4 regions of the Arthrobacter sp. PAMC 25486 genome follow, and region 1 is predicted to be linked to each of the others. Evidence: riboswitches for the same ligand, from Rfam matches in the RefSeq annotation. Region 1 holds a riboswitch; each other region holds the start of a gene.
What was found. Region 1 has a riboswitch for S-adenosylmethionine ahead of art_RS14790 (OsmC family protein). Riboswitches for the same ligand answer to the same signal wherever they lie in the genome.
Positions count from the first base shown of each region.

Region 2: it holds a riboswitch for S-adenosylmethionine, as region 1 does, so the genes downstream of both, art_RS19710 (bifunctional o-acetylhomoserine/o-acetylserine sulfhydrylase) here and art_RS14790 (OsmC family protein) in region 1, are expected to answer to the same signal.
Region 3: it holds a riboswitch for S-adenosylmethionine, as region 1 does, so the genes downstream of both, art_RS22395 (hypothetical protein) here and art_RS14790 (OsmC family protein) in region 1, are expected to answer to the same signal.
Region 4: it holds a riboswitch for S-adenosylmethionine, as region 1 does, so the genes downstream of both, art_RS07320 (aminotransferase class V-fold PLP-dependent enzyme) here and art_RS14790 (OsmC family protein) in region 1, are expected to answer to the same signal.

Region 1 covers NZ_CP007595.1:3,237,592-3,239,785, reverse strand. Annotated here, with positions in the region: gene art_RS14795 (NADPH-dependent F420 reductase) at 1-463, shown strand, start outside; gene art_RS14790 (OsmC family protein) at 608-1,147, opposite strand; SAM riboswitch class IV at 1,184-1,301, opposite strand; gene art_RS14785 (ABC-F family ATP-binding cassette domain-containing protein) at 1,472-2,194, shown strand, end outside.
Region 2 covers NZ_CP007595.1:4,397,771-4,399,964, reverse strand. Annotated here, with positions in the region: gene art_RS19710 (bifunctional o-acetylhomoserine/o-acetylserine sulfhydrylase) at 1-1,233, opposite strand, end outside; SAM riboswitch class IV at 1,311-1,427, opposite strand; gene art_RS19705 (Tex family protein) at 2,015-2,194, opposite strand, start outside.
Region 3 covers NZ_CP007595.1:3,929,688-3,931,881, reverse strand. Annotated here, with positions in the region: gene art_RS17790 (sodium:solute symporter) at 1-803, shown strand, start outside; SAM riboswitch class IV at 981-1,091, shown strand; gene art_RS22395 (hypothetical protein) at 1,104-1,391, shown strand; gene art_RS17780 (hypothetical protein) at 1,458-1,685, opposite strand; gene art_RS22390 (biotin/lipoyl-containing protein) at 1,737-1,970, opposite strand; gene art_RS22385 (hypothetical protein) at 2,060-2,194, opposite strand, start outside.
Region 4 covers NZ_CP007595.1:1,609,566-1,611,759, reverse strand. Annotated here, with positions in the region: gene art_RS07320 (aminotransferase class V-fold PLP-dependent enzyme) at 1-1,047, opposite strand, end outside; SAM riboswitch class IV at 1,087-1,200, opposite strand; gene hisN (histidinol-phosphatase) at 1,374-2,189, opposite strand.

The DNA of each region.
Region 1 (2,194 bases):
CGTCCCGCTGCACAAGTTCCGCACGCTGGATCCGGCGGGCCTGGCCGGCAAGCATGTCCTGGACACCATGAACTACTGGCGCGACACCAACGGCGACATGCCCGAACTGGAGGATGCGCCGTCGAGCTCGGAAATGGTGCACTCGCATGTTCCCGGCGCTCGGCTGGCCAAGTCGCTGAACCACATCGGCTACCACGAGCTGGAACTGGATGCCCGGCCCGCCGGTGCTGCTGATCGCCGCGCGCTGGCCGTCACCTCGGACGACGACGAGACCCGAGCCCTGGTGCTCGGCTTCGTGGAGCACCTTGGCTTTGACGCGGTCGACGCCGGATCTCTCGCCAAGGGCGCGGCGTTTGAGCCGGGAACGCCGATCTTCACGGGTTCCTATGATGAGCCCGGCTTGCAGGCTGAGCTGCGAGTCCACGCGGCCGGCGAAGAGCTGGAGCTCACGCCGGCGCAGTGATTCGCGCCGCTGCAACTGGGATGTGAGACGTGGCGGCCACACAAAATCGACCCGTGAGTTGTGGCGGCTTTGAGGGTTCAAAGCCGCCACAACTCACGGGTCGGCGCATCCCAGGCGCCCCGGGCATCCCGGGGCGCCCCGCCGTCAGGCCTTGGTGACCACCGTGCTGACGGGCGTGGCGTTGCTGAACAGGTCCTGCACCGGGCAACGCGCCTCAACCGTGCGGCTCAAGTCCTCGTAGCGTTCCTGCGTTTCCGGCCCCGAGATGCGCACGGCCAGCCGGATGTCGCTGAATCCGGGGCGGATGGCCTCGTCGATGCCGAACAGCCCGCGCACGTCCAGATCACCTTCGGCGTCGATCTGGATATCGTCGACCTGGATGCCAAGCTGCTCCGCGTACAGCCGGTACACCACCACCTGGCAGGCGATGAGCGCCCCGAGCGCATATTCAACGGGGCTGGCGGCGGTGTCATCCCCGGCCAGGGCGGCCGGCTCATCCACCGTGAACTGGTGTTTGCCGGCGCTGATCCGTGTTGCCACCGAACCGACACCAACCCCCGCGGCCGTATAGGTCAGCTTCGCATTCTCGGCCCTGGTGCCGATGCGCTTGGTCCACGCCGCACCGGCTTCGCCCAAACGGGCCGAGCGCTGAGAGGCGCCGTCAATGAGAATGGTTTCAGTCATGTTGTCTCCTTCGAAAGAAGGCGGGCGCCGTGCACCCCGCCATACTTACGCCCCGGCAGGTGCCGACGGCGTCGAATCCTCACCTGGGGCACCCCACTATGGTGTGGAGGGTTGCCGCCCGACCGGCCAGGGCCAGTGGTCGGGACTCTTGATTCTGTCCACCAGTCTGCCGGGATCGCCGCGCCGCCTCAAAGTCTCCGTCACATGCGGCAACATTCCACTACGACGACGGCCCCCTCCTCCCAGCCGGACGGGGCCCCGGGCGGGACGAGACCCACGCCACTGCCGTCCGGCGCACACACGGAAGCAACTTAAGATGGAGTCATGAGCGCAACCCTTGTGGCAAAGGACCTTTCCGGAGGCCACGCACACCGCACCCTGTTCACCAATCTTTCCTTCACGGTCGCACCGGGCGACGTGATTGGCGTGGTCGGAGCCAACGGTGCCGGCAAATCAACACTTTTGTCCCTCCTGGCCGGCGCGGCCACGCCGCAGGGCGGCAGCGTCAGCACGGCACCCCAGGATGCCTTCGTCGGCTGGCTGCCGCAGGAGCATGAACGGATCGAGGGCGAGTCCATCGCCGCGTACATCGGCCGGCGCACCGGCTGCACGCAGGCCACCGAAGACATGGAAAGCTCGGCCGAAGCGCTGGGCTCCGGCAACTCCGCCGACGACGACCGCTACGCCGCAGCCCTTGACCACTGGCTGGCCTGTGGTGCCGCCGACCTCGACGAACGCATCCCAGCAACGCTCGCCGAGCTGGGCCTGGACCTGAGCCCCGAGGCACCCATGACCGGACTGTCCGGAGGGCAGGCCGCCCGGGTGGCGTTGGCCGCGCTCCTGCTGAGCCGGTTCGACGTCGTGCTGCTGGACGAACCCACCAACGATCTTGACCTGGCCGGACTGGCCCGGCTCGAGGAATTCGTGAAGGGGTTGCGCGGCGGCGTCGTCCTGGTCTCGCATGACCGCGAGTTCCTGGCCCGCACCATCACCTCCGTGGTGGAGCTGGACCTGGCGCAGAACAAGGTGGCCGTGTACGACGGCGGC
Region 2 (2,194 bases), 1.2 Mb from region 1:
CGCTCCCGGGCGCACACCTGCGGCAAGCTGCTGCTCGGGTGAGAGCTGGGCGTGGGTGGTGGAGGCCGGGTGGATGACGAGGGAACGCACGTCACCGAGGTTGGCGACGTGCGAGTGCAGCTCGAGGCCGTCCACAAAGCGCTTTCCGGCCTCGAGGCCGCCCTTGATGTCGAAGGAGATGATGGCGCCAACACCGTTGGGACCGTACTTGCGGCCGCGTTCAAACCAGGGGCTTGAGGGGATGCCGGCGTAGGCCACGGCTGCAACGTTCTCGTTGGCCTCAAGCCATTCGGCGACCGTGACGGCGTTGCTGACGTGGCGTTCCACGCGCAGGCTCAACGTCTCAACGCCCTGGGCAATGAGGAAGGCGTTGAACGGTGAGATGGCTGCGCCAAGGTCGCGCAGCAGCTGGACCCGGGCCTTGAGCACGTATGCCAGGTTGGCGCCCAGCGCGCAGCCGACGCCGAGGTCGCGGGCAAAGACAATGCCGTTGTAGGTTTCGTCGGGCGTGTTGAAGCCCGGGAACTTCTCGGGGTTGGCTGCAAAGTCGAACTTGCCGCCGTCCACAATCACGCCGCCGATGGCAGTGCCGTGTCCGCCCAGGTACTTGGTGGCGGAGTGGATGACGATGTCGGCACCCCACTCGAGCGGGCGGATCAGGTACGGGGTGGCAAGGGTGTTGTCCACGATGAGCGGCACGCCGGCTTCGTGGGCGATCGCGCTGATGTTTTCCAAATCCAGCACGTCTTGGCGCGGGTTGGAGACCGTCTCGCCGAAGAACGCCTTGGTGTTGGGACGCACGGCTGCACGCCATTCGTCCAGGTTGTCGGGGTCGGAGACGAACGTGGTCTCGATGCCGAGCTTCTTCAGCGAGTGGGCCAGCAGGTTGAATGTGCCTCCGTAGACGCTGGGGCTGGAGACAATGTGATCGCCGGCTTCGGCAATATTCAGGATCGCAAAAGTGGTTGCCGCCTGGCCCGACGCCAGCAGCAATGCGCCGACGCCGCCTTCGAGGTTGGCAATGCGGTCTTCGACCACTGCCGTGGTGGGGTTGCCGATGCGGGTGTAGATCGGCTCCAGCTCCGCCAGGGCAAACCGCGCCGCGGCGCTCTCGGCCGACGGGAACACGAATGATGTTGTCTGGTAGATCGGCAGTGCGCGGGCGCCGGTGGTGGCGTCGGGCTCCTGGCCTACGTGGATCTGACGGGTTTCAAATGACCAACCGTTGCTCATGGCTGTTTCCTTTAACACTAGAGGCCTGCAACGAAAGCCCCCGACACGTCAAGCGGTCGCAGGGTTGCGTTGCGGATGGCCCGCGCTTGCACCGGAACCGGTCGGTTCGATGCCAGGTCCTCACCCGGGGCACCCCACCGCGGAAGGAGGGTTGCCGGTCAGCAAGCCGGGGCTGTGCGCTGACACTCATGACCTGCATCCAGTGTGAAAGAATCGCCGCGCGCTTGCAAGATTGTGACGAGTTTATGACTTTTACCGAAGAACTGTTTGAATTCTGGCCCCGAAAGTGCCGTTACCTGAATGAATGACTGACCGTTTGTCACATTCGGACTTATTTGGCCGCCAACCCGGTGTGGAGCTGAGCGCTGCAAGGATGTACGATGCATCTCGCAGCTCCAGACCCGTCATGCGAATTTATGCATGGGTGGGCCGGCCGCGACACCCACCTTCCAGCTCCCGCCCCCTGCCGCCGGGCTGCGTCGGAACGCTGATGGCGTCGGAACAGTAAACACCTGCGCACCGTTACGGCACAACCACGCGCCACTTTTGAAGCTGCGAAAATTGTCAAGCTGTGCACCGTTACGGCACAACCACGCGCAGCAGCAGTGCAGCGAGTCCGAGCGCCGGCGGAATCGCGGACACAGACGCACCACTCGCCACGAGTGGTGCGTCCAAGCGTCTATACGCGCCAGTAGGGATGACCTGTGCGTATGAGCTCACGCAACGGTGGTAGTCGTGTCGACCAGGCCCACGTGGTGTTTTCGTTCCGGAATTCGTGGAACTATTTGCCCAGCCCCGCCCGCCGCAGTGCCTCCGCCATTGCTGTGTTGGCCGACGGTGCCGCCGTGTTGGCTGACGGGGCGGCAGTGTTGGGGCGGGTCTGCGCGCCGGTCCCCCGGGGACCACGTTGCCCACCCTTCTGCCCACCCGGTTGGCGGCCCTGGCCGGAGTTGGAGCCCTG
Region 3 (2,194 bases), 690 kb from region 1:
GCCAGGACATCTGGCAGCGCGTCTTCACCGCCCGCACACCGGAAATTGCCCGCTGGGGCGGCGCCACGGCAGGCATCTACTGCATCCTGTACGGCGTTGCCGGCGCACTGATCGGCATGGCCGCCTCCGTGGCCCTGTCCGGCCATGTGGAACTTAAGGACGACGTGTATGCGCTCGTCGCCACGGAACTGCTGCCCATCGGCGTCGGCGGCATCGTGCTGGCCGCCGCCGTGGCCGCCATGATGTCCACCGCCTCCGGCTCGCTCATTGCCGCCGCCACGGTGGCCCGCAAGGACGTCATTCCGTTCGTCGCCAGCTGGTTCGGCAAGGACATCGACAACTCCGATTCCACCAACCCGGAACACGACATCAGGGCAAACCGCTGGTACATCCTGGTGATCGGTGTGCTCGTTGTAGGCATCTCCATTGTGGTCAACGATGTGGTGTTCGCCCTGACCATCGCCTACGACATCCTCGTCGGCGGCCTGCTCGTGGCCATCATCGGCGGCCTCGTCTGGAAGCGCGGCACCGGCCTGGGCGCCGCCTGGTCCATGGCCGTCGGCTGCGTTGTCACCATCGCCTCCCTTGTCATCTACGCCACCGGCATCATCCACAGCGCCGACGGCATCTACGCCAACGAGCCCATCTACTTCGGTCTGGCCTCCTCGCTCATCGTCTACGTTGTAGTCTCGCTGCTGACCCCTGAAACCCCGGCCCACATCCGCAAGGCCTGGGATGACCGCCTGGCCGCGGCAGCCACCGATTCCAACCCGGACGAGGAAGTTCCCGCACTGGCGAAGTAGCTTGCCCCTTTACATCTGACCCGCATAAAACGGTGAAAATACGCGATTTCGCGTCGATTCTCGTCGTTTTCTGCGGGTCAGATCTTTTATGGGCCAAGAAGTTCGACGGCGGTGGGTTCCGTAATATGTGACGGAACCTCCCGCCGTCGTGCTTTAACGACGTAGTGTTGGAGGCAGCTTCAAGAGATGCGGTGCCAAGCTCCGACTGGCCGCACGCCAACCCCATGCTTCACGGGTGGTTCGGATGAGGAAGCGGCCGGCGGAAACCTCCGTTGGCAAGAGCAAGCAAAGGTTAAAGCCATGTCTCTTTCAACTGTCGCCACCGCAAAACCCGCCACTGCCGCCGCGAAAACACAAGGAATTGCCGTGCTGCCCGCCGTTGATGCAAATCTCGGCGCTGTCACCTTCCTGACCCCAAAAGGCCACCACGCGTACTGGTCGCCGGAGCCGGCTCAGCTCATTTCCGCGCTGGCCAACGCAGTCCGGCCTGCCCGCTGGATTCCCGAAATCGGAACCCTTGTGGTCACGGTTGCGCAGACGGGTGTGCGGGCCGGGCGCGGCATTGGCTTCCGGCTGTCTGCCTACTGATCGGCTGCCGGCAGGAATTTTCCAGCCGCCGGATCCAAGCATTGGTGCTGGAACGATCCCTTGGGCCTAGAAATATGGCTGGGTAATGAGTTCGAGGCCATGCCCTGCGGGGTCCCTGAAGTAGACGCCGCGTCCGCCGTGCTCGGTGGTCGTCTCGCCCGAACGTGTCATTTGCGGGTTGGTCCAGTACTCGAGCTGCGCTTCGATGGGGCGCACGAGTGCCCTGTCGAAGTGCCCGTCGTCCACCCGCAACGCGTAGTGCTGCATCTGAATGTCGACCGACCAGGCGCACAACTCCGAGGGCCTCCGGACCGAGACTCACCAGAGGCTCGGCTCACGGAGAAGTTAGGGCTCGATGACGGCAATCACCGCACCCTGTGCCACCTCGTCGCCTTCTTGTACCGCCCAGTTCAAGGTGCCGGAGACCGGGGTGTTGACCTCGGCGTCGAACTTGTCAATCGTAACCTCGGCGATGATTTGATAGGCGACGACTGCACTGCCGTTGGGGGCACGCCATTGCAGCAGGACTCCCGGTTCGGACGGGTCTCCCGTCATTATGGGGAACAGAACTTCACTCATGTAGTGGCCACCGTCCGGATCGCGGCCGCCTTGCACACGGCCGTTGGCCCACAGCATATTCCAGTTCCGGGGTGCAGGGAATGGTCGGCTCAGCTGTTGGCGGCCTGCGCCTTGGCTGCCTTGTTCCCGGCTGCCGCACTGATGGAAGCCCACGTGGCGCCAAGGACCGCAGCGGAGCTGGCGGCCATGACCAGCATCCCTGCGTTTCCCTTGACGAGACCTGC
Region 4 (2,194 bases), 1.6 Mb from region 1:
GCTGAACAGCGAGTGGACGGTGACGCCGTCGAGCTTGTTGAGCCCGTCGACGAGGTGGGCGCGCAGGAGCTGTTCGTGGTTGTGCCAGTCGTCGGCGTCCAGCGCGGCCAGCACGGAGGCGGCCCTGGCCAGGGTTGCGGCGCCCAGAACGTTGGGGGAGCCGGCCTCGTGGCGGGCAGGGCCATCGGTCCAGCTGGTGGATTCGAGGCGGACTTCCTTCACGGCGCCGCCGCCGGCCAGGTGTGGGGCGCCGGCGTCGAGCCAGTCTGCGCGGCCCACGAGGACGCCCGCGCCGAAGGGTGCGTAGAGCTTGTGTCCGGAGAACGCCAGGTAGTCGATGCCGCTGGCGGCCAAATCGATGCGGCGGTGCGGGGCCAGCTGGGCGGCGTCCACCACAATGCGGGCGCCGAACTGGTGGGCCAGGGCGGCAAGCTCGGCCACGGGCAGCACCTCGCCTGTGACATTTGAGGCGCCGGTGACGGCCAGCAGCACGATGTTTCCGGCGCGCAGCTGGGTCTCCACGCGGGACAATGTGGCGGCGATGGAGTCCGCCGCAACCACCGAACGGTGCGGCAGCGCCTGCCACGGCAGCAGGTTGGCGTGGTGTTCGATGTCCAGGTACAGCACCTCGCCGTGGGCGTTGGAGCGGCCCTCGGTGAAGCCGCGCTGCTTCAGGATGGACTCGACGCAGCCGGCCAGCAGATTCAGGGAGTCGGTGGTGTTGCGCGTGAAGATGACGGTGTCGTCGGCGCGGGCGCCCACAAAATCGGCCACAATCCGGCGGGCATTCTCATACACCGAGGTGCTGACCTGCGAGGCGTATCCGGCCCCGCGGTGCACGCTGGCGTAGTAGGGCAGGACCTCGTTCAGATGTGCCGCAACCTCTGCAACGGCCGGGGCAGATGCCGCATAATCAAGGTTGGCGTACCGCACATGCCCACCCTGAATCAGCGGCGCAGCCAGATCCTGGCCCACCACGGGCAGCAGCGGTTTGGCGATCAGGGAAAGGGTTTCAAGGGGTGCAGATTCCAGCAGGGCATGGCTCATGAGAAATTCCTTCGACGAAGGACCCTTTGGCTGCCAAGGAGTCCGCGCTTGCCAAGACCGAACAGGTCTGGCCAGGTCGTCACCCGGGGCACCCCGCCGCGAAAGGAGGGTTGCCGGCCAGCAAACCGGGGTTTAGCGCTGGCACTCGTGACCTATGCACAAGAGATTAGCCCAAGTTCCCCGCTTTCGCATTTGTTACGAAGCGTTTCGTCACCCTTCCGGGCCCCAGCGCAAGGCAACGAAAAAGAACGACGGCGGGAGGCCGCCGTCGTTCTTAACCCACCTGTGCTTCTGGGTCGCCACAGGCACTTCGTCAGGCGTGGTGATCAGCCCAGCAGATCATCCCAGGTGGGGTTCAGGCGCTGCAAAACCTCGGTGTGCAGGATGGAGTTGGTGGCCAGGGCGTTGCCGCCATACGGGCCGTCGGCGCCCTCGAGTGAGGTGAAGCGCCCGCCGGCTTCCTGCACGATCGGGACCAGGGCGGCCATGTCGTAGAGGTTGAGTTCGGGCTCGCAGGCGATGTCCACGCTGCCCTCGGCGACCATGCAGTACGACCAGAAGTCGCCGTACGCGCGGGTGCGCCAGACGTCGTCCGTGAGCGAGATGAACTCGTCGCGGTTGCCGCGTTCCTTCCAGCCGGTCAGCGAGGAGTAAGACAGTGAGGCGTCCTTGAGCTCGGCCACGTTGGAGACGCGGATGCGGGTGGCAGCGGCGAGCGACTTGCCCATGTACGCGCCGGTGCCGGTTGCGGCCCACCAACGTTTGCCCAGTGCGGGGGCGCTGACCAGTCCGACGACCGGAACGCCGTCGTCAACGAGGGAGATGAGGGTGGCCCAGACGGGGACGCCGCGGACAAAGTTCTTCGTGCCGTCGATGGGGTCGATGACCCAGCGCCGTGAACCGTGCCCGCTGCTGCCGAACTCCTCGCCCAGCACTGCATCGCGCGGGCGGACCCGGGCGAGCTGGCTGCGGATGGACTCCTCGGCGGCCTTGTCGGCATCCGTGACAGGTGTCAGGTCGGGCTTGGTTTCAACTGCCAGGTCAAGGGCCTTGAAGCGGGACATGGTCAGGGAGTCCACGCTGTCAGCCAGGACATGGGCCAGGCGGAGATCGTCGTTGTACGTCTGGGGTTGGATCGTCATATGCC